Regions from separate parts of the Mesorhizobium sp. LMG17149 genome, predicted to be linked through region 3. Evidence: riboswitches for the same ligand, from Rfam matches in the RefSeq annotation. Region 3 holds a riboswitch; each other region holds the start of a gene.
The links. A riboswitch is a leader RNA that binds a small molecule or an ion and turns the genes downstream of it on or off. The one in region 3 is predicted to bind thiamine pyrophosphate.

Region 1: it holds a riboswitch for thiamine pyrophosphate, as region 3 does, so the genes downstream of both, thiB (thiamine ABC transporter substrate binding subunit) here and thiC (phosphomethylpyrimidine synthase ThiC) in region 3, are expected to answer to the same signal.
Region 2: it holds a riboswitch for thiamine pyrophosphate, as region 3 does, so the genes downstream of both, NP945_RS15985 (YkoF family thiamine/hydroxymethylpyrimidine-binding protein) here and thiC (phosphomethylpyrimidine synthase ThiC) in region 3, are expected to answer to the same signal.

The regions. Positions count from the first base shown of each region.
Region 1 is NZ_JANIFL010000008.1:140,567-151,170, forward strand. Features, by position in the region: gene NP945_RS20260 (ABC-F family ATP-binding cassette domain-containing protein) at 1-1,285, opposite strand, end outside; gene NP945_RS20265 (thiamine diphosphokinase) at 1,287-1,931, opposite strand; TPP riboswitch at 2,019-2,133, shown strand; gene thiB (thiamine ABC transporter substrate binding subunit) at 2,177-3,175, shown strand; gene thiP (thiamine/thiamine pyrophosphate ABC transporter permease) at 3,416-5,038, shown strand; gene thiQ (thiamine ABC transporter ATP-binding protein) at 5,031-5,813, shown strand; gene NP945_RS20290 (M48 family metalloprotease) at 6,071-7,540, shown strand; gene NP945_RS20295 (RNA polymerase factor sigma-32) at 7,565-8,428, opposite strand; gene NP945_RS20300 (amino acid ABC transporter substrate-binding protein) at 8,752-9,525, shown strand; gene NP945_RS20305 (amino acid ABC transporter permease) at 9,664-10,344, shown strand; gene NP945_RS20310 (amino acid ABC transporter ATP-binding protein) at 10,341-10,604, shown strand, end outside.
Region 2 is NZ_JANIFL010000006.1:227,994-238,597, forward strand. Features, by position in the region: gene NP945_RS15965 (glycosyltransferase family 39 protein) at 1-428, shown strand, start outside; gene msrA (peptide-methionine (S)-S-oxide reductase MsrA) at 561-1,079, shown strand; gene NP945_RS15975 (formyltransferase family protein) at 1,461-2,492, shown strand; gene NP945_RS15980 (hypothetical protein) at 2,532-2,852, opposite strand; TPP riboswitch at 3,048-3,161, shown strand; gene NP945_RS15985 (YkoF family thiamine/hydroxymethylpyrimidine-binding protein) at 3,152-3,760, shown strand; gene NP945_RS15990 (ABC transporter permease) at 3,864-4,616, shown strand; gene NP945_RS15995 (ABC transporter ATP-binding protein) at 4,613-5,380, shown strand; gene NP945_RS16000 (ABC transporter substrate-binding protein) at 5,373-6,392, shown strand; gene NP945_RS16005 (isoprenylcysteine carboxylmethyltransferase family protein) at 6,565-7,260, shown strand; gene NP945_RS16010 (hypothetical protein) at 7,640-8,266, shown strand; gene NP945_RS16015 (DUF3309 family protein) at 8,539-8,703, shown strand; gene NP945_RS16020 (hypothetical protein) at 9,038-9,295, opposite strand; gene NP945_RS16025 (DUF982 domain-containing protein) at 9,380-9,649, shown strand; gene NP945_RS16030 (GntR family transcriptional regulator) at 9,879-10,604, shown strand.
Region 3 is NZ_JANIFL010000013.1:77,589-88,192, forward strand. Features, by position in the region: gene NP945_RS26795 (DUF433 domain-containing protein) at 1-48, opposite strand, end outside; partial or broken gene NP945_RS26800 (SMC-Scp complex subunit ScpB) at 582-1,167, opposite strand; gene NP945_RS31880 (hypothetical protein) at 2,003-2,464, shown strand; gene NP945_RS26810 (hypothetical protein) at 3,127-3,354, shown strand; TPP riboswitch at 3,462-3,578, shown strand; gene thiC (phosphomethylpyrimidine synthase ThiC) at 3,683-5,518, shown strand; gene thiO (glycine oxidase ThiO) at 5,515-6,516, shown strand; gene thiS (sulfur carrier protein ThiS) at 6,485-6,682, shown strand; gene NP945_RS26830 (thiazole synthase) at 6,684-7,457, shown strand; gene NP945_RS26835 (thiamine phosphate synthase) at 7,454-8,059, shown strand; gene NP945_RS26840 (hydroxymethylpyrimidine/phosphomethylpyrimidine kinase) at 8,050-8,865, shown strand; gene NP945_RS26845 (nuclease-related domain-containing protein) at 9,601-10,604, shown strand, end outside.

The DNA.
Region 1 (10,604 bases), on a different contig from region 3:
CGAGCACCAGAAGGTTTGCCGGCCGCGCCAGCACCCGCGCCAGCAAGAGCCGTGCCCGCTCGCCGCCGGACAATTCGCGCACCGGGGTGCGTGCCTGCTCCGGCTTGAACAGGAAATCCTTCATGTAGGAGACGACGTGGCGCTGCTCGCCATTGATGACGAGGTTCTCGCCGCGCCCGTCGGTGAGATATTGTGCCAGCGTCTCCTGCGGGTCGACCGCCTCGCGCTTCTGGTCGAGCGTGGCGATCTCCAGATTGGTGCCGAGCCGCACCGAACCGGCGTCCGGGTTCATCTCGCCGGTCAGCATCTTCAAGAGCGTCGTCTTGCCGGCGCCGTTCGGCCCGACCAGGCCGACGCGATCGCCGCGCTGGATGCGGGTCGAAAACCCCTTGACCACGGTGAGATCGCCAAAGCTCTTCTCGATGCTCTTCGCCTCGATCACCAGCTTGCCGGATTCGGCGGCGTCGCTCGCCACCATGGTCGCCGACCCTTCGGCACCCCGATGGCCGCGAAAACGCTGGCGCATGGTCTGCAACTCGCCGAGCCGGCGCATGTTTCGCTTGCGCCGCGCTGTCACGCCGTAGCGCAGCCAATGCTCTTCGCGAACGATCTGGCGGCCGAGTTTATGCTGCTCGCGCTCTTCTTCCTCCAGGACCAGGTCGCGCCATTCCTCGAAATGGCCAAAGCCCTTGTCCAGCCTGCGGGTCTGGCCGCGATCGAGCCAGATGGTGGCGCGCGACACACGTTCGAGAAAGCGGCGGTCGTGCGAGATGACGATCAGTGCCGAGGAGGTGCGGATGAGTTCTTCTTCCAGCCATTCGATGACCGAGAGGTCGAGATGGTTGGTCGGCTCATCGAGCAGCAGGATGTCTGGCTCCGGCGCCATGACGCGGGCAAGGGCAGCACGCCTCGCCTCGCCGCCCGACAGATCGTTCGGACGTTCCTCACCCGACAGTCCGAGGTGCTCCATCAGATAGCTGGCGCGGTAGGGATCGTCGGCAGGGCCAAGCCCGGCCTCGACATAGGCGCGGACAGTGGCAAAGCCCTCCATGTCGGGCATCTGCGGCAAATAGCGGACAGTTGCCGAAGGCTGGCGGAACACCTCACCGTCCTGCGGCTCGATCAGGCCGGCGGCGATCTTCAGCAGCGTCGACTTGCCGGACCCGTTGCGGCCGACCAGTGCGATCTTGTCGCCGGCCGAAGCCGTCAAGGCGGCGCCGTCGAGCAGCGGCGTGCCGCCGAAGGTCAGTTTTATCCCGTCGAGGTTGAGAAGAGGCGGGGCCATGTCAGCTTTCAGGTAAGGGATAGGGATGAGCGAGCAGCATCGCGCGGCCATGGTCCAGTGCGATTTCGAGGTGGCCCTTGACCTCGTTGGAGATGGTCAGCGACGAGCCGAACACCACCTTGACGTGGTTCAGCGGCCATTTGGCGCCGGTGACGGTCAACCCGGCAAGCTCGGAAAAGCCGAGCACCGAAAACAGCGTGCCGTCGGCATAGTCGAAGCCGGCCGTTCCGCGCAGCAGGGGAATGCCTTCCTGGGCGCCGCTGGTCAGGAGCACATCGGTCCCGGCCTCGGCCAGCCGCAGGGCAAGCGCCAGATGCAGGAAAGCGTGGTCGGCGCGCTTGCCGCCGAAAGCGCCTGCGAGCACCAGGCGGGTCGCGCCGCGCTCGAGTGCGGCGGCAATGGCCAGTTCGCCATCGGTCTGGTCCTTTTCCGCCGGGAAGGTCCGGCGCGGCAGGGAAGCGAGATCGTCAGGCAGGTTGGCTGGCACGGAATCGAAATCACCCACCCACAGCTCCGGGACAAGGCCGAGCAGCCGTGCATGGCCGATGCCGGCGTCGGCTGCGATGACGCGGGAGCCTTCGGCCTGGCGGTCGAGCCGTGGCGTGCGGATGAGATCGCCGCCAAGCAGGATGGTGAATGTGCTCATATCGTGTGGCCCTTACCAGCCCGGCACGGGAAACGGAAGGCGGCAAACTCCCACTTGCGTGGCGGATCGGCCCGGCCTATGTGTCGAAACGCTCTAACGGGGTGCCGGACGCGATCTTCGCGGACCGGCTGAGAGGCAGTCTCGCCAACCCGCTGAACCTGATCCGGTTTGTACCGGCGGAGGGATTAGACGTTTCGGACAGTCCGACGCCTCAATTCCTTTCAATTCGAACGAAGGAGGCGCCGATGCGCACGCTTGTATACGCTCTTGTTTCAGCAACGGTCGTGGCCTTGTCCGGACAGGCCTTGGCCAAGGACAAGCTCACCGTCTACACCTATGAGAGCTTCACCGCCGACTGGGGCCCGGGTCCCGTGGTGAAGAAGGAGTTCGAGGCCGAATGCGGCTGCGATGTCGAGTTCGTATCGGTCGCCGACGGCGTCGCGTTGCTCAACCGCGTCAGATTGGAAGGCGCATCGACCAAGGCCGATATCGTGCTTGGCCTCGACACCAATCTCACCGCCGATGCCAAGGCGTCAGGCTTGTTCCCGCCGCATGGCGGCGTAACTGATGTCAACGTGCCGGGTGGCTGGAGCGACGATACTTTTGTCCCCTTTGATTACGGCTATTTCGCTGTCGTTTACGACACCGAGAAGCTGAAGAACCCGCCGAAAAGCCTGAAAGAGCTGGTCGAAGGCAGTGCCGACGACAAGATCGTCATCCAGGATCCACGCACCTCGACGCCGGGCCTCGGCCTGCTTCTGTGGGTCAAGTCGGTTTATGGCGACAAGGCGCCGGAGGCCTGGGCCAAGCTCAAGCCGAAGGTGCTGACCGTGACGCCGGGCTGGAGCGAGGCCTATGGGCTGTTCACCAAGGGCGAGGCGCCGATGGTGCTGTCCTACACGACGTCGCCGGCCTATCACATGATCGCCGAGAACACCGGGCGCTACCAGGCCGCCTCCTTCGAGGAGGGCGAGTATCTGCAGATCGAGGTGGCGGGTATCACCACGACGGGAGCCAAGAATCCGCTGGCGGCCAAGTTTATGGCCTTCATGACCGGGCCTAAATTCCAGGATGCCATTCCCGAGACCAACTGGATGTTCCCGGCCGGCAAGACCGACAAGCCGCTCAATCCGGCCTTTGATAAACTGGTCAAGCCGACCAAGACCTTGCTGTTCAGCCCGCAAGAGGTCGCTGCCAATCGCAAGGCCTGGGTCGATGAATGGCTTGCGGTGATGAGCAAATAAGTTTGCTATCGAAGATGAGTGCTCTACGGCGCCCCCCTCTGTCCTGCCGGACATCTCCCCCGCTTGGGGGGAGATTGGCTGCCATCGGCGAATTCGCCAATCGCCAATGCTGCTGGAGTGAGCGAGGCGTCGAAATTGCCAATCTCCCCCCTTGTGGGGGAGATGTCCGGCAGGACAGAGGGGGGCGCGAAGGAACGCAATCCTTTGTAAGTGCCGCGATCCGGAGATTGGTGGTCCGGCGTGCGACGCGCAGCCTCTGATCCCCGCGTCAGCGCCGGCATTGTCGCGCTTGCCGCGATCGCGCTGCTGATCGGCGGCGCGTTTGCCGGCCTGCTTTTCGAGGGCGCCCATGATTTCTCGGGCGCCTGGGCAGCCTTCGATCCCTATCTGCTTCGCGTCATTCGCTTCACGCTCTGGCAAGCGGCGCTCTCGACGCTGCTTTCGGCCATCCCGGCGCTGTTCGTGGCGCGGGCTCTGTCGCGACATCCACGTTTCTTCGGCCGCGCCTTCATCCTGCAGATCTTCGCCGTGCCGTTGGCGCTGCCGGCTATTGTCGCAGCGCTCGGCATTCTGGCGCTTTATGGCCGTGCCGGCTATTTCGCCGGCGTGCTTGCCCTGATCGGCGGCGGAAGCTGGCCGGGTATCTATGGCCTGTCCGGCATCCTCGTCGCCCATGTCTTCTTCAACCTGCCGCTGGCGACGCGGCTGTTCCTCGAGGCGCTGCAGACCATACCGGCCGACCAATGGCGGTTGGCGAGCCAACTCGGCATGGCGGCGCGGCCGGCGTTCCGGCTGATCGAATGGCCAACGCTGCGCGCCGCACTGCCCGGCGTCGCCGGGCTTGTGTTCATGCTCTGCATCACATCCTTCACGATCGTGCTGACGCTCGGCGGCGGGCCGGCCGCGACGACGCTGGAGGTCGGCATCTACCAGGCGCTGCGCTTTGATTTCGATCCCGCGCGGGCCGTTACACTGACGCTGTTGCAGATTGCCCTGACCTTTATCGTTGTGCTGGCCCTGACGCGCCTGGGCGCCAATGTGGTCGGCGACACCAATTTGCCGGTCGCGCAACGTCGGTATCTCTCAGTCCATCGGAGCGAGACCTGGTTGAACGCGCTACTCATCATCCTGGCGCTGCTGTTCGTCGTTGGGCCGATGGCGGCAACCGTGATGGCCGGGTTGGGTGCGGATCTCGGCCGGTTGGCCGGTGAGGCCACTGTCCGGCAGGCAACGCTGACCAGCGTGGTGCTGGCCTTCCTGTCGGCACTGCTCTCGGTGATGCTGTCGCTGGCGCTGACCATGGCGCGGCGGGCACTGGCGCTGAACCGCCGTGCCGGCGCAAAGACACTGCTCGAACACGCTGCCGATACAGGCGCCGGCTTTGTCCTTGTCGTGCCGCCGATCGTCGTCGGCGCCGGCTGGTTCCTGTTGCTGCGCCATGCCGGCGATGTCTTTGCCATCGCCCCGGTCATGGTCGTCACCGTCAACGCGGTGATGGCGATGCCATTCGCCCTGCGCGCCGTGCGTCCCGCCTATGATGCGGCGAGCGAGCGTCACGAACGGCTCTGCGCACAGCTCGGCATTGCGGGCTGGAACCGGCTGATGCTGGTCGACTCGCCGTCGCTGCGTCGCCCGCTCGCCACGGCCTTCGCTTTCGCCATGGCGCTGTCGCTGGGCGATCTCGGTGTCATTGCCCTGTTCGGCAGTGATTCCGTGCAGACATTGCCCTACCTTCTTCTGGCACGGATGGGCAGCTACCGCACCGAGGATGCCGCCGGCCTGGCACTGCTGCTCGGCCTCGTCTGTCTCGCGTTGATCGTGGCGGCGCACTGGCTGGGAAGGGAGAAGGTCCGCGATGCGTGAGAGGGCGGCCAGCAGGCTCGAGAAGGGCGCGCCGGTGCGGCTGGACAAGGTGTCGTTCAGTTATGGTGAGGTGCCACTTGTCTTCGACGTCGAGTTCGCCACGGCGAAGATCACCGCCATCATGGGTCCGAGCGGTTCGGGCAAGTCGACGCTGCTCAATCTGGTCGCCGGCTTCGAGACCCCACAATCGGGCCGCGTGCTGATCGGCGGGGCCGATGTCAGCGCCGAGCCGGCCTCGGCGCGGCCGGTGTCGATGGTGTTCCAGGAGAACAATCTCTTCGCGCATCTTTCCGTCGAGCAGAATGTCGGGCTCGGCCGCTCGCCCTCCCTGGGGCTGACCGAGGCGGACCGCGCCGCGGTCGCCGAGGCGCTTGCGCGCACCGGTCTCGCGGGCAAGGAGAAACGCCTGCCGCGCGAGCTCTCCGGGGGCGAACGCCAGCGCGTCGCACTGGCCCGCGTGCTGGTGCGCGACCGACCGGTGTTGCTGCTCGACGAGCCCTTCGCTTCGCTCGGACCCGCTTTGCGCGACGAGATGCTGGATCTGGTTGCTGCCGTTCATGCCGAACGCGCCATGACGGTGCTATTTGTCACCCACCAGCCCGAGGATGCACGCCGCATCGGCGAGCACATGGTGTTTGTCGACAATGGGTTGGTGGCCGCAACCGGCAAGGCTGATGATTTCTTTACCGGGGCTGGTCCGGAGGCGTTCCGGCGCTATATCGGCGCGGGTGCTGGATATTCCACATCACGCGATGTTGCCCGGAAGCGGACATAATTTACGGTCAAACCGGCTCCAGGCGATGTGGCGTTTGCTTGCCATGACCGGGGGAGTGTGGCTAGGTCGCCCTACCGGTCCGGCACAGGCCGTGATTTGCCTGCAGTATCCGCCGCCCGCCCTAAGGGACGGGCAACGGATGCTGCAGCAGTTTGAGATAGCGCATGACACGTTCCGAAGATCGCCCCCGATTTTCGTGGTCATGCGCCGGGACCCGAAAGGAAGCCGTTCTGGCGATCGGCGCTAACACATTGGGAATGAAACCGCTGGCGCGTTTTCTCGCGCTGGCCGGTTTTGCCGTGGCGTTGGCAAGCTGCCAGATGTTCACGCCGCCGGAAGTTCAGGAATCCGGATTCCAGCCTTCCGACAAGCCGATCACGGTGGACAATGTCGGCGCCAACAACAAGCTCGCCGAATTGGCCAAGGCGCAGCACCCGCGCATCCTGGCGACTTATGGCGGTGAATATTCCGACCCCAAGCTCGAGCGCATGGTCGCCAAGGTGGTCGGTAGTTTAACGGTGGTGTCCGCCAACCCGACACAGACCTATCGCATCACCATTTTAAATTCGCCCAACGTCAACGCCTTCGCGCTGCCGGGCGGCTATCTCTACATCACCCGCGGCCTCCTGGCGCTGGCCAATGATTCGGCCGAGCTTGCCGCTGTCATCGCGCATGAGATGGGCCACGTCACCGCCAATCACGGCCTGCAGCGCCAACAGCTCGAGGCAGAGGAAGGCCTGGCGACCAAGGTGGTTTCCGATGTGCTCGGCGACAGCCCGACCGCCAAGGCGGCGCTGATCCGCGGCAAGCTGAGGCTGGCGCAATTTTCGCGCAACCAGGAGCTGGAAGCCGACGCCATCGGCATCAAGTCGATCGGCGAGGCCGGCTACGATCCTTTCGCCGCAGGCCGCTTCCTTCAATCGATGTCGGCCTATACCGATTTCCGCTCGATCAGCGGCGCCACCGACGCCAGCCTGGACTTCCTGGCCACGCACCCCAACACGCCGCAGCGCATCGATCTGGCGCAGCGCCATGCTCGCCAGTTCGGCGCGCCGGGCGTCGGCACGCGCGACCGCGATTCCTTCCTCGCCGGCATAGACGGCCTGCTCTATGGCGACACGCCCGAGGAAGGCTATGTGCGCGGCGAAACCTTCCTGCACCCGGGCCTTGGCGTGTCGTTCACGGTGCCGGACGGCTTCATCATCGACAATTCGGCGGCAGCGGTGACGGCCACCGGCCCCGGCGACATAGCGATCCGTTTCGATGGCGTTTCCATCGACAAGAACCGGGCGCTGACGGACTATATCCGCAGCGGCTGGGTGGCTGGTCTCGTCGACAGTAGCGTCAAGCAGGAAACCATCAACGGCAATGAGGCGGCGACCGCGCATGCCGGCGCCGAAGGCTGGCAATTCGACATAGCGGTGATCCGCGCCGGCGGCCAGGTCTACCGGCTGCTGACCGCGGCCCCTTCCGCCAGCACGTCTCTGGACACGATCGCCCGTTCGGTAAGCGGCTCGTTCCGGATACTGAGTGCTGCCGAAAAGGCGGCGCTGAAGCCGCTGCACATCCGCGTCGTCACCGTCCAGCCTGGGCAGACGATGGGTTCACTTTCGGCGCAGATGGTCGGCGTCGACCGCAAGCTCGACCTGTTCCGCGTCCTCAACGCGCTGTCGCCCGGTGCCGCCGTTTCGGCCGGCGACAAGGTCAAGATCGTCACCGACAAGTAGGCGCCGCTGGACGCCTGCCGCCGTTCAGGCGGCAGTCGCCATGAACTCCGGATTCTGCTTCACCAATGCGACCTTGAGCTTTTCCATGGCGCGGGCCTCGATCTGGCGGACGCGTTCCTTGGAGATGCCGAGGGTTTCGCCGAGCGCTTCGAGTGTCGCGCCCTCGTCGTTCAGCCGCCGTTCCTCGATGATCCTAAGCTCCCGTGCGTTGAGCGCGCGAAGCGCCTCCCTCAGCCAGAGCGAGCGGCGCGCGACATCGATCTTGTCGCCGACGATCTCGTCGGGCAGCGGATCGTCCGAAATCAGGAAATCCATGCGCTCGGTCGAACCCGCATCGTCGGCAATAGGCATGTTGAGCGAGGAGTCGGGCGCCGAGAGCCGCGAATCCATCATCGCCACATCGGCTTCGGAGACGCCAAGCGCCTCCGACACTTCGCGATAGAGCGTGGCGTTGGAGAGCGGCTCCGTGCCATTCGCCAACCGCGCGCGCAGGCGTCGCAGGTTGAAGAACAGCGCCTTCTGGGCCGAGCTGGTGCCGCCACGCACGATAGACCAGTTGCGCAGGATATAGTCCTGCATCGAGGCGCGGATCCACCATGTCGCATAGGTCGAGAACCGCACCTCGCGCTCCGGCTCGAAGCGGGCGGCGGCCTCGAGCAATCCGACATGACCCTCCTGGACCAGATCGCCGAGCGGCAGGCCGTAATGGCGGAACTTGGAGGCCATGGAAATGACCAGCCGCATATGAGCGACGGTGATTGAGTGCAGCGCGTTCTGGTCGTTGTCCTCTTTCCAGAGCAATGCAAGCCGATGCTCTTCGTCACGCTCGAGGTAGGGAGCCTTCATTGCCGCGCGGACCATGATCCGTCCTGCCGTGTCTTCCATCATGAGGCGCTCCCTGGGTGGTGCGAATGACTTTGCAAAGTTGGCTGCCGCCCGGGTTGAAATGCCGGCGTCGTGCCCTAGAACAGCCAGAACTGCCATGCGCGGGAAAGGTTCCGCGACCGCAGCGGCGCGATTGTGTTGCCTGAAGGATTCTCAGGAGGTCCGAGATGGCTGCGATCACGAGTGAAAAAGCGCCGTTTAGAGAGTATGGTTTCATAAACCCGCCGTTTTTGAAATCCTGTTCCTTATTTTTTCGGCTTGCATCTGTCAGTTTCCAGCGCTCACAAATATGCCGGCCAGCCGGCCAAGGACGGGATCACAGAAAAATGAAATGGCTCAAGTCGCTCATTATCGCCGGAACGCTGCAGGCCCTGGCTGTCGCTTCAGGTCATGCCGGCCCCAATCTCGACCAGATCAAGCACGCCGGTGTCATAAAGATCGGCACGGAAGGCACCTATGCGCCGTTCACCTACCATGACACGTCCGGTGCACTGGTCGGCTTCGACGTCGAAATTGCCAAGGCGATTGCCGAGAAGCTTGGTGTCCAGGCCGAGTTCCTCGAAGGCAAGTGGGATGGACTGATCGCCGGCCTCGACGCCAATCGCTACGACGCCGTCATCAATCAGGTGGGCATCACCGATGCCCGCAAAGCCAAGTACGACTTCTCCGATCCCTACATCGCCTCCAAGGCGGTGCTGATCGTGCGCGGCGACAACACCGACATCAAGAGCTTCGCCGATCTCAAGGGCAAGAAGTCGGCGCAGTCGTTGACCTCGAATTTCGGCAAGCTGGCCGAAACGAACGGCGCTGAACTGGTCGGCACCGATGGCTTCGACCAGTCTATCCAGCTGCTTCTGACCGGCCGCGCCGACGCCACGATCAATGACAGCCTGTCGTTCCTCGACTTCAAGAAGCACAAGCCCGACGCCAATGTGAAGATTGCCGCGCAAGAGGAAAACGCCGACTATTCCGGCGTCATCGTGCGCAAGGGCGATCCGGAACTGGTCGCCGCGATCAACAAGGCGCTGGCCGACATCAAGGCCGACGGCACCTATAAGAAGATCGCCGACACCTATTTCGGCCAGGATGTTTCGAAGTAATCTACGAGGCGAGCCGCTCCGCGGCCATGAGACACATAGAGCGGCGAGCCGTCTTTGACGGCCCGCCGCTTTTGTCGTGATATGGCAGACGCATTCTCGCCTTGACCAAGCTGCTTCGACCAATCTGGAGGGTCATACGTGCCGCACTGGCTGCAACTGATGCTGGAGTCGCTGCCTTCGCTCTTGTGGGCGGCGCTGATCTTCACCGTGCCGCTGACGCTGTTGTCCTTCGCCTTGGGGCTGGCCGTTGGGTTGGGTGCTGCACTCGCCCGGCTGTTCGGCCCCAAGCCGCTGGTCGCGCTTGTGCGCTTCTATGTCTGGATCTTCCGGGGTACGCCACTTTTGGTGCAGCTGTTCCTCATCTTCTACGGCCTGCCGTCGGTCGGCATCCTGCTCGACGCCTTCACGGCGGCGTTGATCGGATTCACGCTCAACATCGGCGCCTACACGTCGGAAATCATCCGCGCGGCAATAGGCTCGGTGCCGAAAGGCCAGTGGGAAGCCGCCTATTCGATCGGCATGACCTGGGGCCAGGCGATGCGGCGTACCATTCTGCCGCAAGCCGGCCGGGTCGCGGTGCCGCCGCTCTCCAACACCTTCATCTCGCTGGTCAAGGACACGTCGCTGGCCGCCGCCATCACCGTGCCGGAGATGTTCCAGGCGGCGCAGCGCATCGTCGCCACCACCTATGAGCCGCTGATCCTCTATGTCGAGGCGGCGATCCTCTATTTGGCGCTGAGTTCGGTGCTGTCGGCCTTGCAGACGCGGTTGGAGACCCGGCTCAACCGCTATGGCGGCTTCCTGGAGGCGCGCTCATGATCGGCCTCAGCAACATCGAAAAGCGCTTCGGCGACAATCTCGTGTTGAAGGGCGTGACGGTCACCATTGCCGAAGGCAGCGTCACGGCGCTGGTCGGTCCGTCGGGCGGGGGAAAGAGCACCCTGCTGCGCTGTATCAACCTCCTGGAGATCCCGACCTCGGGCACGGTGCGCATTGGCGACGAGACGCTCGAATTCCACCCCGGCGGCAGGGTTCCGGCCAGGGATATCCAGCGCCTGCGGCTGCAGACTGGCATGGTG
Region 2 (10,604 bases), on a different contig from region 3:
GGACGAGTTGCAATTTGCGCGGGCGCATGGATGCCGTCTGCTGGCCAGCGCGGCAGATTTCGGACGAAGCCGAGGCGGTCTGGCACGCGGCGGTGCCCGGTCGGCTCGACATCGTCGGCGGCGATACCCGCATCGCGTTGCTGGCGGGCCTCAACGCCTATGACAAGCCGTCGATCTTCACAGACCTCGACATGCGGCTCGCCCCCTGGATCACCAGCCAGCGGCTGCGCGATCACGGCATGCTCCTGGTCTGGCCCGGGAGCGGCGTGCCACCTCGGCTGCTGGCGTGGCTGGGAAACATCCCGGTCAAGACCGTTCTTTTCGACTGGTCGCTCAGGGCACCACCGGTGGCGATCAGCTTTGCCGCCATTCCGCCTGGCATGAAGCTACCGGGTTTGATCGACAGCCTCACCCAACCGAGCAATTGAGGTAGATCCACCGCGTCCGCTGGACGAAGCAGGTGACAATGCCCATTTATGGCGAGACCACTTGCTTTCACGCAATTCCAGACGGAAAACCGCTACACACTTTTCCTGGAATTGCTTTTGAGGAGACGTGACATGGCGACTTCGACCGAACGTGCAGTCCTTGCCGGCGGCTGTTTCTGGGGCATGCAGGATTTGATACGGCGCTATCCCGGCGTCATCTCCACCCGTGTCGGCTACAGCGGCGGCGACGTGCCCAACGCCACCTACCGCAACCACGGCACCCACGCCGAAGCCATCGAGATCAATTTCGATCCGGCCATCATAAGCTATCGCACGCTGCTGGAACGCTTTTTCCAGATCCACGATCCGACGACCCGCAACCGCCAGGGCAACGATGTCGGGACGAGTTATCGCTCGGCGATCTATTACACCAGCGACGAACAGAAGCGCGTCGCCGAGGACACCATCGCCGATGTCGATGCCTCGGGCCTGTGGCCGGGCAAGGTCATCACCGAAGTCGCACCCGTTGGTCCGTTCTGGGAAGCCGAGCCCGAGCATCAGGACTATCTGGAGAAATATCCCAACGGATACACCTGCCACTTCGTCAGGCCAGGCTGGAAGCTGCCGGTTCGCGAGACGGCGGTTTCGTAGATTCGCAACTGCGATTTGCCCTGCATTGCTGCTCGACGGTGTCGTCGAGCAGGTCATCGCATCCAAACCCCTTTCAGTCAGCGCACCGTGTCGCGTCGGCCATTGAGCTTTCACAATATCCGAGCGCTCTTCGAACGCCTTCGTCAACGACGAATGCGGATGCGGTAGGCAAACACGGTCAGGTGGTTGACAGCCTGCCGTATCGCAGTCCAATTGCGCAGGAAGAGCTGATTTCGGGAGACGGGCCGTGAAGAAAATCTGCGAAAAGCCAGTGTTTGTAAAACGCGAGCGTCTTTCGGTTGTCACTGCCTTGGCATCGCCTTCCACTCAGCCGACCTGACAAGCTCGCCCTGATCTGTCGGCCCGTTTGAGCCGCCGAAGATGAGGCCGATCGCATCGACCGATCACTCGGAGCCGATCACAGCCGTTTTTGTCCTCGATATCTCTAACCATACGGGGCCTCTGCTCGCCGGCTGGCTAGAGGCTGGAAATGCAATTGGCGCGATCATCGTGCCCGGGTTCCGGCGTCGTCCCACCGGTTTCAGCATCGGCAATTTCCGACGAAGGCTTCAACGCAAGCTACTGCTCAGGCGGTTTGTCGGTAACACGCCTGTCAAGTTGATCGAATTTGGCCGCCCTTACGATTGGAATGCGCTTGGTCGCCAATTGTCTGACCTCCGCGCCGATGTGCTGGTCTGCTACACTTTGCCTGTCTTGATCCCTCAAGAGGTTCTTGGCCATTTTTCCAAAGGCGGGGTCAACCTCCACCCGGCGCTGCTCCCCGACTATCGAGGGCCACATCCGACCCAGCGCTTGGCCGTGGACGGCCGGTGTGCGGCTCATGGCGGCGTCACGCTCCACAAGATGTCCGCCGGTTTTGACGAGGGTGACATTCTCGGGCAGGTGCCGTTTTCCGAAGCTGACTGGACCTCGAGAGAAGCCTTGGCCGACAGCACGGCAACCGCTATGCGGATCCTGGTGAGCGAGGCGGTGCCGGCCTACTGCCGGGGGCTGTTGTCAGGAATGCCGCAGCCGAAAGGCGACTTCGTCTGGGCACGGCTTCAGCCCAGCCACCTGATAATCTCGCCGGCCATGGCGGTCGAGCATGTTGTACGGCTATGGCATGTGCTCGGCCTTCTGCCAGGCATCTATCTTGAAATCGGAACGCGCAAAGTCAGACTGGGATTCCAGATCAGAAGGCTGGGGCCTTGCACAGGAAAGGCTCCGGTCAGGCGGTGGGGAACAGTGGAATTCGATCTCGCCAACGGTCGGGTCCTGTATTTTACCTACGGTAGAGTGCTCAAACGGCTGCTCAATTCAAAACACCTGTTTTTGCGCCCGCCCGCCGGAAAACCCGCTCCACAAATCCGGCTGTTCGGTAAAACGAGTGCTGCGGACCAGAGAAACGGATGAAGCCGCTGGGCGATGCCCAGCGGCTTCATCCGTGTGCGGTTACTTGCCACAATTATTATCGTTTACCGTTGGCGCCGTCGCGTTACCATCGGCGTCCGTCTGCGCGCCTTGCGGGTTGGTCGGGCAATTCTGATCCGCGTTCGAATTCATGTCCCCTACCGTGCCAGTCGTGCTGTTGGTCGTGCCCGGGTCGACAGTGTCCGGCTCGACCGTATTCGGTGAAGCCGGCGTGTTCGGCTCAACCGTCACCGATTTGCCGCTGCCGCTTCCATTTGCGTTGTTGCTGCCGGCGCTTTGCGCCATGGCTGACGTGGCCAGACCAATGGTGAGAACCGAAGCTGCGAGGATTTTCATGAACATGGTTTGTCTCCATTTCTGTGAAGTCGTCGCTTGTTTTCTACGAAAGTGATCGCGTTGCGACTGTGGGGACAACCGGTCGCGGCGGCGAAGGTTCCCGACAAAATTCCGCTCAGGCGCACCGTGACTGGCGCAATGCTTTTGGCGCAGTGCTCTGAAAAAACGGCTTTCCCTTGAACTCGAATGATGCTTTAAGGCGCACATCCACAGGGGTGCTCCGTACGGTCGGGGCTGAGACGGGGGCGGCAAGCCCACAGACCCTAGAAGCTGATCTGGGTAATACCAGCGGAGCGAGGCGGGCGATGTTTTCAGGCGCACAGATTTCCCTATACCCCATGACCGACGAATTCGTCGGTGTCATTCTTGGCGCGCTCGGTGCGCTCGATCCCTGGCGCGACAAGCTCAGGATCGAGACCGACGACATCTCGACCTTGCTGGTCGGGCCGCCCGAAGTGCTGTTTCCCGCCATGCGCGACCTCTTCGTGGCGGCGGCACGCAGCGGCAAACATTGCGTGTTGTCGGCCGCCATCTCGCGCGGGTGCCCTGGCGAGCCGGATGACCCGATCTGCCGCTCCGATGCACTTGGCGGGCCTGTCGGGCCACTCGGCCCGCGCAAGGATGCGGCCATTGCGGCGGTGCGCAATGCTGCTGCCACCGGCCAGCCGGCGGCGGCGCAGTTCTCGCTCTATGTGATGGGCACCGACGACCACATGGACGAGATCTACGGCTGCATCGATTTTCTCAAGCAGTCCGGCGTCTATGAGCGTTCCAAGCATTTCTGCACGAAACTGCGCGGTGATGCCGGTGCGATCTTTTCGGCGCTGGACGAGGCCTTCTGCCGCTTCGGACCAGGCGCCGGCCACGTAACCCTCGACGTCACGGTCTCGGCCAACAGCCCGTCGGCTGTCTGAACCAGCCGCGCTTTCGCGCTGCCGTCAAAGGTTGTCTCCCGTGGCCACATCATCAGTCGCTTCGCGCCCGATCGCGAGCCTTCTTGTCAAGGCAATGCCGGCCATGATCTCGGTCGGTTTGCTCCTGCTGGCGTGGGAGCTTTATGCCACCTATGCCGGCATCAGGCCGACGACACTGCCGGCGCCGTCGCGCGTTTTCGAACAAGCGCTGCTCAATCGCCAGGCGCTGGCCGACAACGCCATTCCGACCATCGGCGCCACGCTGCTCGGCTTTGCCTGTTCGCTCAGCGCTGCCTTCGTGCTGTCGATGCTGGTCGACTTCTTCCAGCCGCTGCGGCGTGCGCTGTTTCCTGTCTTAATCGTCAGCCAGACCTTGCCGCTGGTGGCGATCGCGCCGCTGGTGGTGCTCTGGTTCGGCTTCGGGCTGGCGCCCAAGATCATGCTGGTGGCGCTGGTTACCTTCTTTCCGATGCTGGTTGCATTGGTCGAGGGTTATGAGTCGACCGAGGCCGAGATCGGGCAAATGCTGCGCGCCATGGGGGCAGGGCGCTGGCGCATCTTCGTGCTGGCACGGCTGCCTTCGGCGCTGCCCTATTTCTTCGCTGGCTTGAGGATCTCCATCACCTACGCCGTGGTCGGCGCGATCTTCGCCGAATATGCGGGGGCCGCGAAGGGGCTGGGCATCTACATGCTCAACGCCAAGAACAATTTCCGCCCCGATCTGGTGCTGGCCGCCGTCGGTGTCAGCGCTGCCCTGACCCTTGTCCTGTTCGGGTTGACTGTACTGCTGCAGCGCCTTGCGATGCCCTGGGAGCGGGCCGGACAGGAGACCGCAGGGAAGAGGCCGCGGCGATGAACCGGCTCGAGCTGCGGCATGTGCGCAAGGCGTTCGGTGGGCTCGACGTGCTGGCCGATATTTCGCTTAGCGTCGGCGCTGGTGAATTCGTCTCGATCCTTGGACCCTCGGGCGCCGGCAAATCGACACTCTTCCAGCTCCTGACCGGCGCCGAGCATGGCGAGGGCGAGATGTTGTTCGACGGCGCGCCGCTCGACGACCACGGCAGGCATTTCGCCTTCATGCCGCAGCGTGACGCGCTGATGCCGTGGCGGCGCATCCTCGAAAACGCGACGCTCGGGCTCGAAGTGCAAGGCATGAGGAGACAGGCGGCGCGGGCGCGCGTTGCGCCGTTGTTTGCCGAATTCGGGCTTGCCGGCTTCGAGCGGCATTTTCCAGCGCAACTGTCCGGTGGTATGCGCCAGCGCGCGGCCTTGCTGCGCACGGTGGTGCAGCAACGCGACATGCTTTTGCTCGACGAGCCGTTCGGCGCGCTCGACGCGCTGACCCGCACGGCCATGCAGCGCTGGCTGGAACAGATGTGGCGGCATCATCGCTGGACGGCGCTCCTGATCACCCATGACGTGCGCGAAGCCGTGTTCCTGTCCGACCGCATCTATGTGCTGTCGGCGCGCCCGGCCCGCATCGTGCGTGAAATCAAGGTGCCGCTGCCGCGCCCGCGCAGCCTTGGCGGCGATGCCGCGCGCCAGGCAAGTACGCTCGAGGCCGAGATTCTCGACATCATCCTCAACGCCACCCCATCCAAAGGACACGATCATGACTGACTTGACGCGCCGGCAGGCCTTGTTGCTGACCCTTGCCACGGGCTTTCCGCTCGTTGCCGGATCGGGGCGAGCCCAAGCACAATCGGCACAAAAGGTCACCGTTGCCCTCGACTGGACTGTCAACACCAACCACATCGGACTGTTCGTCGCCCGCGACAAGGGCTTCTATCGCGAGGCCGGGCTCGAGGTCGACATCCTGCCTTACAGCGATACCGGTGCGGGCACGCTGGTTGCAAATCGCGTCGCCGATTTCGGCATCAACGGCACCATCAGCCTGTTCACCCAGAGAACCGCCGGAGCGGACCTGAAGGGCGTCTATGCGGTGGTGCAATCGGAAACCGGCCGCGTGGTCTTCAATGCGGCCCGCAGCGAGATCGTAAGCCCGAGAAACCTCGACGGCCTGACCTATGGCGGCTTCGGCAGCGCCTGGGAAAACGCCCTGATATCGACCATCATCCGCCATGATGGCGGCAAGGGCAATTTCGAGACGGTGACGCTCGGCACCTCAGCCTATGAGGCGCTGGCCAATGGTTCGGTCGATTTCACGCTCGAAGTCTCGACCTGGGAGGGTGTCGACGCCGAGCTCAAGGGCGTCAAACAACGCAGCTTCGTCTATGCCGATTACGGCGTGCCTGACGAGCACACGACACTGATCTCTTCGAGCGAAGCCTATCTCCAGGCAAACCCCAAGCCTGCGGCCGCCTTTGTCCAGGCGACGCGGCGCGGCTACCAGTTCGCGGTCGATCACCCCGAAGATGCGGCAGCCCTGCTGATCGCGGCCAACAAGGATGCGTTGACCAATCCGGCGCTGATCCACGCCTCACTGAAGGCGCTGATCGACGGCCATTATCTGCGCAGCCAAAGCGGCGCCATCGGGACGATGGATCCGGCCAAGATGGGAGCGATCGGCGGCTATCTCTTCGCGTCCGGCATTTTGCGTGATGCCGACGGCAAGCTGGTTGCTCAACGCCCGGATTTCGGGAGCTATTTCCGCAACGACTATCTGAGCTAGTCTGGCAAAACCAAATGAGATGGGTCGCCAGTCTTTCTGGGCGACCGCGTGGAGCAGGTCGTCTGGGAGTGGCGCCCTGGCTCCCCGATAGCCAGTTTAATGCCGATCTGATCTTGTTGATTAACTGCCCGGCAATGGTTGCGTGCAAAGGTCGCCCTGAGGGATCATTGGGGTGTTTGCATTGCTCATATCAAAAAGCGAGGCGCTTTCGCACATCAGTGACGGCAGGATTTTGTCCGCAGCCCGAACGCGCGAAATCCTGGTGGATTTGCGCGAAGGTTTCTTTCGGATCTGCGCGTTGGCCTTCGCGGGCATGTTCGTCTACCGCGGCGTATCTCACCTGATGCTCGACCCGACCCGCATCAATGTGGCGCTGGTGGCAATTTCCGAGATCCTGACCTTTACCTGGCTGCTTCTGTCGCGGCGACCACAGGTACGCGACTGGAACCCGCTGACGGTGGTTGTTTCGGTGGTCGCCAGCTTCGGTGTCGGCTTCATCGACCTGGAACCGGGCGTGGCCATCATCCCGATCTATGCCGCCGCGCCGCTGCAAGTCCTGGCGTTGGGGTTCGTGATCTGGGGGAAGATATCGCTAGGGCGTTCTTTCGCCATTCTGCCGGGCAATCGCGGCGTGATGACCGACGGTGCCTACCGCCTGGTGCGGCACCCGATCTATGCCGGATACCTTGCCGGTCATGTCCTGTTCCTGCTGTCGGCCTTTTCCTTCTACAATCTTGCTGTCTACGCCGCGATCACCTTCTTCCAGGTTCATCGCATCCTGCGCGAAGAGGCGCTGTTAGCCGCGACGCCGGAATACCGGGACTATATGAAGCGCGTCCACTACAGGCTGTTCTACGGGATCGTCTGACAAGCGGGCCAGCGCAGAATCGTTCGGCCTGCACTCACGCTTGCACTCTCTCGCTCCCGCATCCGCCGACAGACTCTGGCCACTTGCAATCATCGTGGCGGTCTTGCTGATCTTGCGAGAGGCTCATGCGCTGTCCGGTGTACGGCCTCGCAGTAAGACGAGCAGAGTAACGTCCGATTATCAATGGTCTTACGCACTGTTAGTGTAAAGAGAAATTATTCCAACTTTATTACAATTTTATTTCAGAAATTTTGTTGATGTATACCACGCTTCAGATCGAGTATTCTCTCTCTGAAACTGAAATTCATCACCTCGCGTAGTTGATCTTGCAATCGGCCTCTCGCCAATTGCTTTAGCGCAACGACAACAGGAGAGTGTTATGGCTCACACCATCAAGACAGTCGCCAACATGTTGGCGGGTAGTGCGGTAATCTTAGCCCTTTCCCTGCCCGCCAATGCTGCGGGAATCGGCCTTGGCGTTGGTGCCTCGGTGGGTGGTAGCGGCGGCGTCAATGCCGGCGTCGGGGCTTCCGTTGGCGGCAGTGGCGGCATCAGCGCCGGCGTGGGCGCCTCGGTGGGCGGCAGCGGTGGTGTAAAGGCCGGGGCCGGTGCCAATGTCGGCGGCTCGAGCGGTGTCAATGCTGGTCTCGGCGCTTCGGTCGGCGGCAGCAATGGCATCAATGCCGGCGCGGGCGCCAATGTTGGAGGATCTGGCGGCATTGCTGCCGGCCTCGGCGCCAATGTGGGCGGGACGAGCGGCGTCGGCGTCGGTCTCGGCGTGGGTATTGGGGGCGGCATCAATCCGTCCAATCCGTCGAACCCGAGCAATCCGTCCAATCCGTCCAATCCGTCAAACCCCAGCAGGCCGAGCCTGCCGGGTGTCGTGGCCCAGATGTCGGATAGCAACGTGGCGCGAATGAAGAAGCGCTGCGTCGACGTGCTCGGCAGCGAAGGCGCTTACGACCGCGACCTCCGGCAACTCTGCCTCCTGATCGCGCGCCGCTGATGCTGGAGGTGCCGGGACTGGAGGTGCCGAACCGGCCCTGAGGCCCGGCCGCATGTTCCTGGCCTCCGGCCGGTCGGAAGGCCCGCCACACTGGTGGGCTTTCCGCGTTCATTGGCGTGCCGGTATCAAAGTTCTGGCTTCCATCACGTTGGATGGCCGTTTCCGTTGCCACGATCGCACGGAACGGTAGAGCCTTGGGAACGTTCTCGTCCTCGAACATCGCGGCCGCGATGTTCGACCCAATGCGTCAGCGCTAACGGGAGCTGAAAGCCATGAGCCTTGGAACCATACTGATCATCATTCTTATCCTTGCCCTGCTTGGCGGCTTCAGCGGCCTCGGCGGAGGTCCTTTTTATGGCGCCGGCTACTATGGCGGCGGCGGCCTCGGGCTCGTGCTGCTCATCGTCATCGTGCTTGTCGTGCTCGGGCGCATCTAGCCAGGCCCGCCCGGTTGTCGTCGACAGATCGCAATCTCGTGAGCGCCCCCAATGTCGGCGCGCACCGGATTGTGATGCAGGCAAGCCGGCTTGTGATCCTGCACTCTGCAAAACTTTCGTATGGTCATTGCGGTCCACACCCCCCCCGTGGAAACAAGAGGAGAGGGTCCCACCCCTTATCCTCCTCCAAGGCCCGCTCCGGTTCACCGTGGCGGGCTTTTGCTTGATGGGCGAGGGAACCGGCTTGCATCAAGCTTCAAGGAAAGGCGGGTGTTTTCTGAGAAGTCTCCGTTCTGGCTGCGGCGTTGAGCGCAGGCCAGATCCTGACGCCAGATTACTCCATGTCAGGTACGTCGCCGCTGACGAAGAGCGTGTTCGGCGGGCCGTATTCGCCTAGCGTCGGATCGGCCTCACGGCTCCAGGCGATGACGCCGGCATGCTTTGCCGCCAGAGCCTTGGCGGTGCGTATAGCGCGGTCTTCGCTTTGCTGGTCGGCGGGTCCAAAGGCTGGGAACAGCTCGCCATCCTCACCGCGATCGAAGGCGACCACGACGATCAGCCTGGGATTTTTCTGGCCACTGGAATCGGACATCTTGCACCTTTGGCGCGGAACCTATCACATTGCTCGGGGTTGAAGGCCGCGAATCGATGAATGCCGACTTTGGGGAGTGGCATCGTGCAAGATCAGCGTTTCGATGAGCCGGTCAGGATTGCGCTCGGCCGATCGCGAAACTCGATCTTCAACGTGGAGCGGGTCGCTCAGGCTGCAGACATCCTGCTGAACCGCTGGCCGGTTGCGACCGGGCAAAAGCATATGGTTGCCCGCAAGGTCTGTCTGGCCGTGCTCGAGGGAAAGAAAGAAGTCTCGGCGGCAAGGGCGGCGTTCATCAACGCGGCGATCGAGGCGGACATCCTCGTCGAACCGCGTGAGGTGTCGATCCCGTAGCCTGCTCCGGTGAAATTGAATCAGGGTCTGGCTCCATCCCCTTGATGTATGCCTCTTTTTTGGCGATCGCCGACCGGCTTTTCGGGGGCCATATTGACCTGCCTCTCGGCGCGCCTTGCACGGTATTCCGCATATTCGCTGCCTTTTGGGCAGTCTTCAGTACCCGTTGACATAGCATCCCGGTCTCTATATTGAACAGGATTATACAGGTTCACTGAACAGGTACTATATGAAGCGGCGCGCGGTTCAGCTGTCTCCCGGCACGGGCAAACCCGAGCAGATCGCCACCGTTCTCGAACATGAAATCCGCTCCGGTGTTCTCGGCTTCGGCGACCGCCTGCAAAGCGAGAATGAACTTGTCCAGCGCTTCTCCGTCAGTCGCAATACGGTCCGCAAGGGCCTCGAGGAATTGTCCAGCCGGGGGCTGATCACGACCAGGGTTGGTATCGGCTCGTTCGTCACCTTCGACGGCAAGCCGGTCGATGACTCCATCGGCTGGTCGCGCGCGCTGGCCGATGCCGGCGCCAATGCCGAGACGCGGACGCTGCGGCTGGAGGTCATCGAAGACCCCGATCTGGCTGCGCTGCTTGCTATCGAAAGCCCGTTCTTCATTGCCGTTGACCGGGTGCGCACCAACGCCAGCGACGGCCATGCGATCTCCATCGAGCGCAGCCGGCTGCCATTGTCCTCCGAGCTTGAGGACGTACCGTTGCGCGGACTGCGCGAGGGCTCGCTGCACCAGACGCTGCGCGCCGCCGGCCTCATTCCCGACCATGGCGAGGAATGGGTCGAGATCGAGATGCTCAATGCCGAGGATGCGGCCATCCTCGGTTGCCCACAAGGCACGCCCTTCCTGCGCGGGCGCCGGCTGACGCGTGCGGCTGACGATCGGCCGATCGAGTATGTCACCAGCCTGCTCAATCCGGCACATTTTGCGCTGCATATGAGGTTCTGA
Region 3 (10,604 bases):
GACGGCGGCTGCCTCTGCGGGGGTGTAGATGCGAGCAAGTGTGCCCATTATTCTTCTCCTTATAAAGAATAATATAGGCCGTTTGACCCCCTCCGTAAAGGCACGCGTCTTTGGAATCACGGCGGTTAGCAAAGGCGGTGGTGAGCCGAGAGGCCTCACAAACCCTTGGGGCTCGAGATGGCAGACTCGGCGCAGTATAATTGCGCTAACTATCGAATTTGCAGTTGGCGACAAACGACACACGAGTTCGTCGCGGACTTTTAACTCTGCGAAGGCGCGTCTTCGAGCGCTTTGAAACCCTACACCCATCTGCAGGCCATCTGTATCAAGCTTTGGACCAAAACCGTTTCCATCGCTCACGAGCGTTCTCTCTGGGGGTCTCAAGTGGGGCTTGCCCATGGCCACGAATTTTTGGGCGACAGCGGTGCAGAGGCCGCATACCGCTGCCTGCTTGACGTCGCTGACCGTGTCCATGTCCGAAATTTGCCTACAAATTTCGGACGCCCTTGGGCGCGCTAGATTCGCTATGGAAAGCTGGAAGCACTCGCAAGCCCGGTGGCCACAGCGTCTGCAGCGCCAAGCTATTCCTCCGTATCCAAACCCGCATCCTCATGGCCACTAGCCAACTCTGGCATAATTTCACCAGCAAGCAGCTCATCTCTGCTCAGCAGCCCGGCATCCTCGAGCGCCTCGCAGTCCGGGAGATCGCGAAGCGTGTCGAGGCCGAACTCGAGCAGGACGCTTTTGTCGTCACATAGGTGTAGGGAGCGCCGGGCGTCGGACTGCGCGGGTTCGACGCGATCAGGCCGGTGCCGCAGATGGCCGATCAGGTCGCGACTGATTACTTCCCGAAAACCGACGACAATTCGGCGCGGGTAATCGGCTGGAAGTGCCGATGCACATCAGCATCAGCACGTCCGACCACGTCAGGTCGACGGCACGCCCGCTGCTTCCGCAGGCGCGGATGGCATCGGCATAGGCCGGCCGTGTCAGGTGCTTCCAGCCGCCGGCGACAGCGACGAGGTCATAGGGCCGTCCGCGCAGCTCTCGGATGTCGTCGATGAGAAGGTCACGGGCGAGCTCGCGGGAGAGACTGCACCGCAAGCGCGTCCCGCGCGCGCGAACTGCTCGATCAACTGATCTCAGACGACGACGAATCCCGTCCAGATTCCAAAAGCGGTGGCCGCAGCGGCGCTTTGCGGGCTCGCGTTACCACAGATCGCAGAACTGTGATCTCGCCTTGTGCCCGAGACCGCAATCTGGGCTCGCGACGAAGCATATCGCTTGCGATCATCAAAGGACGCGTCGACGCCGTCGGTTGCCTTTTCCACCGCCGCCTCACACATCGTGTTGGGGCTGAAGAGCTACCTGCAAATCCTCGCAACGGGCGCGGCCGCATCCTTGATTTTACAAATTGACACGTCTTGGTTTTTAGAAAATGCCACGTGCGATGATGGCGCCAAAAAAAAATGTCACGCGAGATGATCATGCCTGAGGTAAATGGTCCGCCAAAGTTGGGAAAGGTATACCGGTTGAATGGTGGATAGGTACGCCGGATAAAAAGGGCTTCGGGTTCCGGAAGACGAACTAATCGACGGATAGGCGCTGCTCGTGAGGGAAACTGCATGCGCATTACGGTTATGACCATCCAGGGATGTCGGATATGATCTTGAATAGTGACATTGCAGGCCAAAGAGCGGCCGAGAAGCTAGCAGAGGGCCTGAAATCGCAGGGCAAGCAGCAATACGAAGAAAGGTCGAGGGAACGCGAACGAGATGTGTCTCGTTAGGTCGCACGTTGCACCAGGGGTGCGTCGGAAGGCACTCCGCCGTGTCCTGAAGAGGTAGCCTGCACTTGAGAATAGCCACGGTGGTACCTTATTTTCGGCTGTGAAGCACACGAGACCCGCGACGTGAGACCCAGTTGCTCAATACCCAGTTGCTGGGTGAGCGTGCATGACTGCCAACGGAAGGTCTTGCACGCACCCTCGCGATCTTGAGCAATGGTCGCCATGACTTTCTTCTTGCAGGCTTTTGAGTGGCCCAGCCTGCAATCACCAGACCCCACCGACTCTAAAGAGCGTGGCAGACGGGATAGTCGAGGTTGCCCGGCACAATTACGCTCAAGGCTTGCGCCGCCCAGAGGACACGCTGAAAAGGCAGCATGGGCGCGCAAGCACGCCATTCACGAGAGGTTCGACATGAAGACTATGCAAGAAAAAGACATTCCGGCATTCGTGCAAGCAGTTGTGGAGGCCGGCTGCAACATTTGCGCGATTGGCAACTTGGGATATGTCTTTGGCGATGCTGATTTGACGCCGGCGCAACGGAGGTCCGTCGAGCCACAGCTGCGCAGGATTGCTGAGATCTACGGCGAACGCGATCATCTCATGGACGAGATAGCTGTATATCTGCGGTCGATCGGACGCCATGTCGAGGTTGAGCCGAAGACAGGTGTTTCCTGATGGCCGCGATCGATCGCGTTCCGTAGTCGCCATTTCTATTGGGTAACGAGCAGCCGTCTTCCAACCTCTGAAACAAAAAAGAGGTGACCCCCAAAGGCCGCTCTCGAGACCGCAAGTCTGAGCCGCTAACGCATTGCGATAACCAGGCTGTCCGAACTGGGCGTCGATGCCTTCCTCGACCAGGTCGCGGTAGGCGGCGATCTCATCTACCGCATGCATAGCCAAGCCAGAGAAGTTTTCGGCAGCGGAATTCTCGGTCGCTTCCCCTTTTATGACTAGAGGGTGCGGCCGATCCGGCCGCGACGATCTCGCAGGGATTGCCATATACGGCAACACGAACACCGGCGGATCAATACTCGGATAATGGCGGCCGGCTATGTAGCGATCGATCGCGCACCAACATATCAATGCAATAGCTTAGTTGCTTTCAAAGGCGGGTCTCTACGAACTGCAAGCAAGCTAAACGATTGCGTCAACTCTTCCTCGCAGAGCGAAAACTCCGCGCCCACGCGATTTCTCTGCTGGAACAGCGGCACATCCTCAGCGCCAGGACACGGCCGCCGCCGTCGGGTTTTACGAAGCCGGTGATTGCATAAGTTGCCCGCAAGATATCATTGGTATCGGGAACGCCGCCGATGCCGCATCCTGAATAGAGCGGCCGCTTGCACCTGCCAGCCCGACGACCAGATCATATCTGCAACTCCATCTACCTGGACGTGGTGCAAATCACCTCGCTGAAGCCGCAAATCGTCGCCTTCGACCAGGATAACCACATCCGTGACCGCCTGAGCTACTCGGTCGATCTCGACGCACATGGCCGATACAGTTTTTCCATCCTTCACGAAGCGAATGAGACTTTGGCCATTCCAGCCCTGGTCTACGGGGCGTGACTTGTCCCCGACGCATGCGCGAGCTTTTCTGCCCGGTCTGATTGGCCGCCGATCAGCGCCGCGGGCCAAATGCGCTTGACAAAATAGCGCCGGCCCGTTCAATTCGGCGCATTCACCAGGGGAGTCCCGGCAAGGGGCTGAGATACTGCTGGCTTTCGCGGCGCAGTGACCCGTTGAACCTGATCCAGTTCATACTGGCGTAGGGACGGTGCAAGCGCTTTTGCGGGAGTTTACGCCCGATATCCTGTTTCGGCAGGTCGACAGAAGCGTCTTTTCATCCTTCCGGCACAGAACTGGGTCTCCAATGCATGAGCAAAGGAGCCTCACGATGAATGCCCTCACCCCCGCCGTATCGACGGGACCGCTGCCCGCCTCACGGAAAATCCACAAGTCCGGCGTCCTTTATCCGCACATCAAAGTGCCGATGCGAGAGATTTCCGTCCATCCGACGGCCGGCGAACCGCCCGTCACCGTCTACGATCCGTCCGGCCCCTACACCGATCCATCAGTCCAAACCAGCATCGAAAAAGGCCTTGCCCGGCTTCGCCACGAATGGGTCACGGCGCGTTGCGATGTCGAAGCCTATGACGGCCGCCACGTCCGGCCGGAAGACAATGGATTCGCCACCGGCGAGCGCCTGACACCGGAATTTCCGATACGCAATCGGCCGCTCAAGGCCAAGCAGGGCAAGGCGGTGACCCAACTTGCCTATGCGCGCGCCGGCATCATCACGCCAGAAATGGAGTTCGTAGCCATCCGCGAGAATCTCGGCCGCGAGGTGATGCGCGGCAAGCTGCAACGCGACGGCGAAGCCTTCGGCGCGGCGATCCCAGATTTCGTCACACCCGAATTCGTGCGCGACGAGGTGGCGCGCGGACGCGCAATCATTCCCGCCAACATCAATCATCCCGAGAGCGAACCGATGATCATCGGGCGAAATTTCCTGGTGAAGATCAACGCCAACATCGGTAACTCGGCTGTCACATCGTCGATGGCCGAAGAGGTCGAAAAGATGGTGTGGGCGATCCGCTGGGGCGCCGATACGGTGATGGACCTGTCGACCGGCCGCAACATCCACAACATCCGCGACTGGATCGTGCGCAATGCACCGGTGCCGATCGGCACGGTGCCGCTCTATCAGGCGCTCGAAAAGGTCGGCGGCATCGCCGAGGACCTCAACTGGGAGGTCTATCGCGACACGCTGATCGAGCAGGCCGAGCAAGGCGTCGACTATTTCACCATCCACGCCGGCGTGCGGCTGCACTACATACCGCTGACCGTCGACCGGGTCACGGGCATCGTCTCGCGCGGCGGCTCGATCATGGCCAAATGGTGCCTGCACCATCACCGGGAGAGCTTCCTCTACGAGCATTTCGAGGAGATCTGCGACATCGCCAGAGCCTATGACGTTTCCTTCTCGCTCGGCGACGGCCTTCGTCCCGGTTCAATCGCCGATGCGAACGACGCGGCGCAATTCGCCGAACTGGAAACACTTGGAGAACTCACCAAGATTGCCTGGGCAAAGGACTGCCAGGTGATGATCGAAGGCCCGGGCCATGTCCCCATGCACAAGATCAGGCAGAACATGGACAAGCAGCTCGCAGTGTGCGGTGAGGCGCCGTTCTACACGTTGGGGCCGCTGACGACCGACATCGCGCCGGGCTATGACCACATCACCTCAGGCATAGGTGCCGCCATGATAGGCTGGTTCGGCACCGCCATGCTTTGCTACGTCACGCCGAAAGAGCATCTCGGCCTTCCCGACCGCAACGACGTCAAGATTGGGGTGATCACTTACAAGATAGCCGCCCATGCAGCCGATCTGGCGAAGGGCCATCCGGCAGCGAAAACCAGGGATGATGCCCTTTCGCGCGCGCGCTTCGAGTTCCGCTGGGAGGACCAGTTCAACCTGTCGCTCGACCCCGAAACCGCACGGTCCTTCCACGACCAGACCTTGCCCAAGGAGGCGCACAAGCTGGCACATTTCTGTTCGATGTGCGGGCCGAAATTCTGCTCCATGCGCATTTCCCACGACATCCGTGCCGAGGCTCAGAAGGAAGGCATGGCGGCAATGGCGGCAAAATACCGGGAGGGCGGCGATCTCTACATGCCAGCTGACGAGACTGGCGTACCGGTCGTGCCAGAGGCTCCCAAACCATCATGAGGGTGCTCGTCAAAGGGGCCGGCGTTGCCGGCCTCACCGTCGCTTTCGAACTCGCCGCCCGCGGCGCGACGGTTACAGTCGCCGAGATGCGGCATGGCCTTGGCGGCAACGCGTCGTGGTTCGCCGGCGGCATGCTGGCGCCATGGTGCGAGCGCGAAAGCGCGGAGCAGCCGGTGCTGGATCTCGGACGCGACGCTGCCGACTGGTGGGATGCGGTGCTGTCGGGTCAGGTGACACGGGCCGGGACATTGGTCGTGGCCGCGCCGCGTGATGCCGGTGAGCTTGACCGGTTCGCCAGTCGCACGTCAGGGCATCGGCGCGTCGATGAAAACGAAATTGCGCTCCTGGAACCCGACCTCGCCGGCCGCTTCCGGCGTGGATTGCTCTTCCCCGACGAGGCTCACCTCGACCCACGCCAGGCGATGGCGGCACTTCATGACAAGCTTGCGACCATGGGTGTCAAATTCCACTTCGGCTGCGACGCCCGGCCTGTTTCGGGTTTCGCCCGTCAGATAGACTGCATGGGAATGGCAGCGGCCGATGACAGGCTGCGCGGTGTTCGCGGCGAAATGCTGATCCTTCGCACGCCTGATGTCTCGCTGTCGCGGCCGGTCCGTTTGCTTCATCCACGCTTTCCGCTTTATGCCGTGCCGCGCACCGATCACCGTTTCATGATCGGAGCGACGATGATTGAAAGCCAGAGCGCCGGACCGGTGACGGCGCGTTCCATGATGGAGCTGCTGGGCGCCGCCCATGCCCTCCATCCGGCCTTTGGTGAGGCCGAGATCGTTGAAACCGGTGTGGGTGTCCGTCCGGCATTTCCCGACAATTTGCCACGCGTCGAAACAGACGGTGAGATCATCGCGATCAACGGTCTTTATCGTCACGGTTTTCTCCTCGCCCCCGCCATGGCGCGCCAGGCTGCCGACCTGGTTTTCAGTCAAGACAGAACCAAGGAGCATGCTCATGAAACTGATGGTCAACGGCGAGGCGCGTGAGATTGCCGCCACCATGCTGGCCGAGTTGCTTGCCGCGCTCGACTATGAGGGCGATTGGCTCGCCACCGCCGTCAACGGCGACCTCGTGCACAAAGCCAACCGCGCGGAGTTCCAGTTGAGCGACGGCGACCGGATCGAAATCCTCTCGCCCATGCAGGGCGGCTAGCATGTTGGAGCTTTATGGAACCGAGCTTTCGTCGCGCCTGCTTCTCGGCACGGCTCAGTATCCTTCGCCGGCCATCCTTGCCGACGCGGTCAAGGCGTCGGGCACGTCGGTGGTGACCGTCTCGTTGCGGCGTGAGATGGCGGGCGGTAGGGCCGGCGAACAATTCTGGTCGTTGATCCGCTCGCTGGGCGCCAGAATCCTGCCCAATACCGCCGGCTGCCTCTCCGTCAAGGAAGCCGTCACCACCGCGAAAATGGCGCGCGAGGTCTTCGGCACCAACTGGATCAAGCTCGAAGTGATCGGCAATCACGACACGCTACAGCCGGATGTGTTCGGTCTGGTTGAAGCCGCCCGCATCCTGTGCGAGGACGGCTTTGCGGTATTCCCCTATACCACCGACGATCTCGTTGTCGCCGAGCGGCTGCTGGAAACGGGCTGCAAGGTCCTGATGCCGTGGTGCGCACCGATCGGTTCCGCCTTGGGACCGGTCAACATGACGGCGCTGCGCTCGATGCGCGGATATTTCCCTGGCGTCCCGCTGATTGTGGATGCGGGGCTCGGACGGCCGTCGCACGCGGCCACCGTCATGGAACTCGGCTTTGACGCCGTGCTCCTGAACACAGCGGTCGCCAAGGCGGCATATCCGGTCGGCATGGCGCGTGCTTTCGGTAAGGCGGTCGACGCCGGTCGTGAGGCGTTCAGCTCGGGAATGCTCGAACCGCGCGAAGTCGCCGTGCCATCGACACCGATGATCGGCAGGGCAGTTTTTTCATGAAGCTCGATCCCTTCTACCTGATCGTCGACAGCGCTGCCTGGATCGAACGGCTGGTCCCACTCGGAGTCCGGCTTCTGCAACTGCGCATCAAGACCGTGGATGAGGCTGGGTTGCGCGCGGAGATCCGCACCGCGAAGGCCTTGTGTGCTCGATACCAGTGCCAACTCATCGTCAACGACCACTGGCGCCTGGCAATCGAGGAAGGCTGCGACTTCATACATCTCGGCCAGGAGGATTTGCAGACCGCTGACCTCTTGGCGATACGGGCAGCCGGCGTAAGGCTCGGACTGAGCACACATGATCATCAGGAGCTGGAAACGGCGATGGCCGCCGAGCCTGACTACATAGCGCTTGGACCCATCTATCCGACCATCCTGAAGAAGATGAAATGGGCGCCGCAAGGGGTCGAACGGATCAGCGAATGGAAGCGCCAGGTCGCGCCGTTTCAATTGGTCGCCATTGGTGGCCTCAACCCTGAGCGGCTCGACGGTGTCTTTGCGGCTGGCGCGGACAGCGCGGCGGTGGTGACCGACATCACGCTCAACGACGACCCCGAGGCGCGCACGCGAGAATGGATCGAAAAGACGGACCAATGGCGCTGAGGCGAGAACCACATGTGCTTGTCGTCGGTGGATCGGACTCCAGTGGCGGTGCTGGAATTGCACGCGATATCGAGACGATCTCTGCCATTGGCGTGCGCACCTGTCTCGCCGTCACAGCGCTAACGGTGCAAACGCATGACGCCGTGATCGAAATCTATTATTCGCCACCTAGCCTGGTGGCCAATCAGATGTGCGCCGCGCTGCAGGCCAACGACGTGGCCACAATCAAGATCGGCATGCTGGCGACTGCCAAGATCATTGTTGCCGTTGCCGCAGTGCTGCGCAAATTTCCGCATGTCCCCGCAGTACTCGACCCTGTGCTGGCCTCCACCTCAGGCCGCGCACTTCTGCAAGCAGGCGCTATCGCTGCCATGAAGCGCGATCTTATGCCGCTTTGCTGCATTGTCACGCCCAACCTCCCTGAACTGGCGCTCCTTAGTGGCTCCGAACTGGCAGTGGATGAGGACGGAGCGCTCCAACAAGGAAAAAGACTGCTGGCCGCCGGCCCTCAAGCCCTGCTGATCAAGGGTGGGCATGCGTCGGGAACCCGGTCGACCGATATTCTGTTACGCTCCGGGCACGAACCCATCCGCTTCGATGCACCGCGCCTTGCCACATCGATGCGCGGGACAGGTTGCATGCTGGCCAGCGCGATTGCGGCGCATCTGGCGAAGCCGAAGCCGCTCGAAGACAGCGTGCGCGAAGGCAAGCTGTTTGTCTTGGAGAGGCTTCAGAAATGCCGGCTGAATAACCACAGCGTTCTGCGTCCAGCCAAGCAGACCCATTTTCCAGAATTTTTCCCGTAGCGAGACTGGAGGGATACTGCTTCTCTATGCCATCCTTACAACGCGTTGAGTTCCACTGTGCCGTCCAGAATTATCTGTCGTTGTCCAGAATTAAGCCGGGCTTAGAACTGAAACGAACCCGCCGAAAGGTACGAGCGGCCCTCACTCGATAAGGGTTACCAAACCTATTCCTGTGGGCTACCAATCCGCGTGGTGGGTGGCCTTAGGTTACCAATCAGGGCCGCAATAAGCTAATGAAGACAGCTCCTTAGCGCCAGTTCGGAATTAATTGTCGTTGGGGCACATTGGTAACCTGTTGACCGAAGGGCATTGGGAACCCCTTCGGGCGAAAGCGGTGGGATATGAGCCACTTAACAGTCAGGCCGACGACAGATAATTCTGGACTCGTAGGCTCAACTGACGACAGATAATTTCGGCCATTATACCAGACTGCCCTTTTATGCGACTTTCGAGGTACAAAGCACGAACAATGGAGAGGCGCGTTGTGTGTTCTTCGAGGTCGATAGCCTTGGCTTCGCAGTTCCGGCTGACATTATGAATGGCTGGAAAGGGCCGTTTACTGCCTTTCCGGTTACAGGCAGATTGAGCAGAGAGCGGATATTCCGGAGCCGACTGGCGGCGTCGGCCAACGCGAATTCCAGACGAACACTCTACGCACCTGAGCGGCATCCTCGCCCCGAAATTCATGGCGGCGCGGCGTGGTGATGCGCGACGTCGTAGGCTAGATATGAGTGCATGATCGAAGAAGTTGATCGCCTCCGCGAGGCCACAGTTACCGATTGCCTCGAGGATCTCGACTGGGGCCGCCTCGACGCCCACCTTGCGGCCCTTACGCTCGATGAGGACTCCGCGACGAAGCTTGTCGATCTCGTCCTGCGCGCACGGAGGCTAGTCTTCCGCTATCCGGGCAATCTGAAGAAGCGGGCCGCAATCCTCAGTGGCGTGGTGGCGAAGGTTCGCGCCGATCTCAGCGAAGAGGCGGCGGACGCGGTTGCGGCGCGCTTCAAGATCTTCGCGCTAATCGATGAGGGCTATACCGGGTTGCGGACGATGATCGACTGCCTTCCGCTCGCTGGCCTGTCGGAGGCCGAGCAGGTGTCAGCCTATCTCGGCCACGTCGCGCGCGGCTGGGATCGTATTCGCAGTCAGATCGATGCGGCGGGAGCGGCGGGAGAGCTTCTGATCTCCGGCGTCGTGCTCGAGACACCCGAAGGGCACCGGTTTGGGGCCGATGCGGCAACGTCGCTCCTCGTCAACGTTCTCGGAATGAACGTGACGCTCACCGCCCACAAGGGTAAATGGTTTGATGCCGACGATCTCGTCCGGCTGCCATCGTTGCCCACGGCTACCGACGAGCAGATCGCACAGGCCGGGGCAGCGGATAGCACGGCGCTGGGTTGGCAGCAGTGGCAGCTCATCGAGGAGCGGTGCCGCTACTTAGGCGGCGCACTCGAAAAGCGCGAAGCAGCCAAGGAGGACGGTATTCCTACGGGCGCGCAGCTCATCGTTCACACCCCCGAGGGCATCGAATGGGAGGTTCTCGACACTATCGCCAACGAGCGCCTAGGCGAACGGCTGGGCCAGACCTTCCATGAAATGGCCGCAAAGACCAACCTGCTGTCCAAGGCGCAAGGCGTCGATCCCGGCGCGGCCATGCCTCCGCATGGATACGTTTCGCCAGAGGAGATGCACAGTGTCATCATGCTGAGCGAGTATCTGGGGATCAATGTCGCCACCCA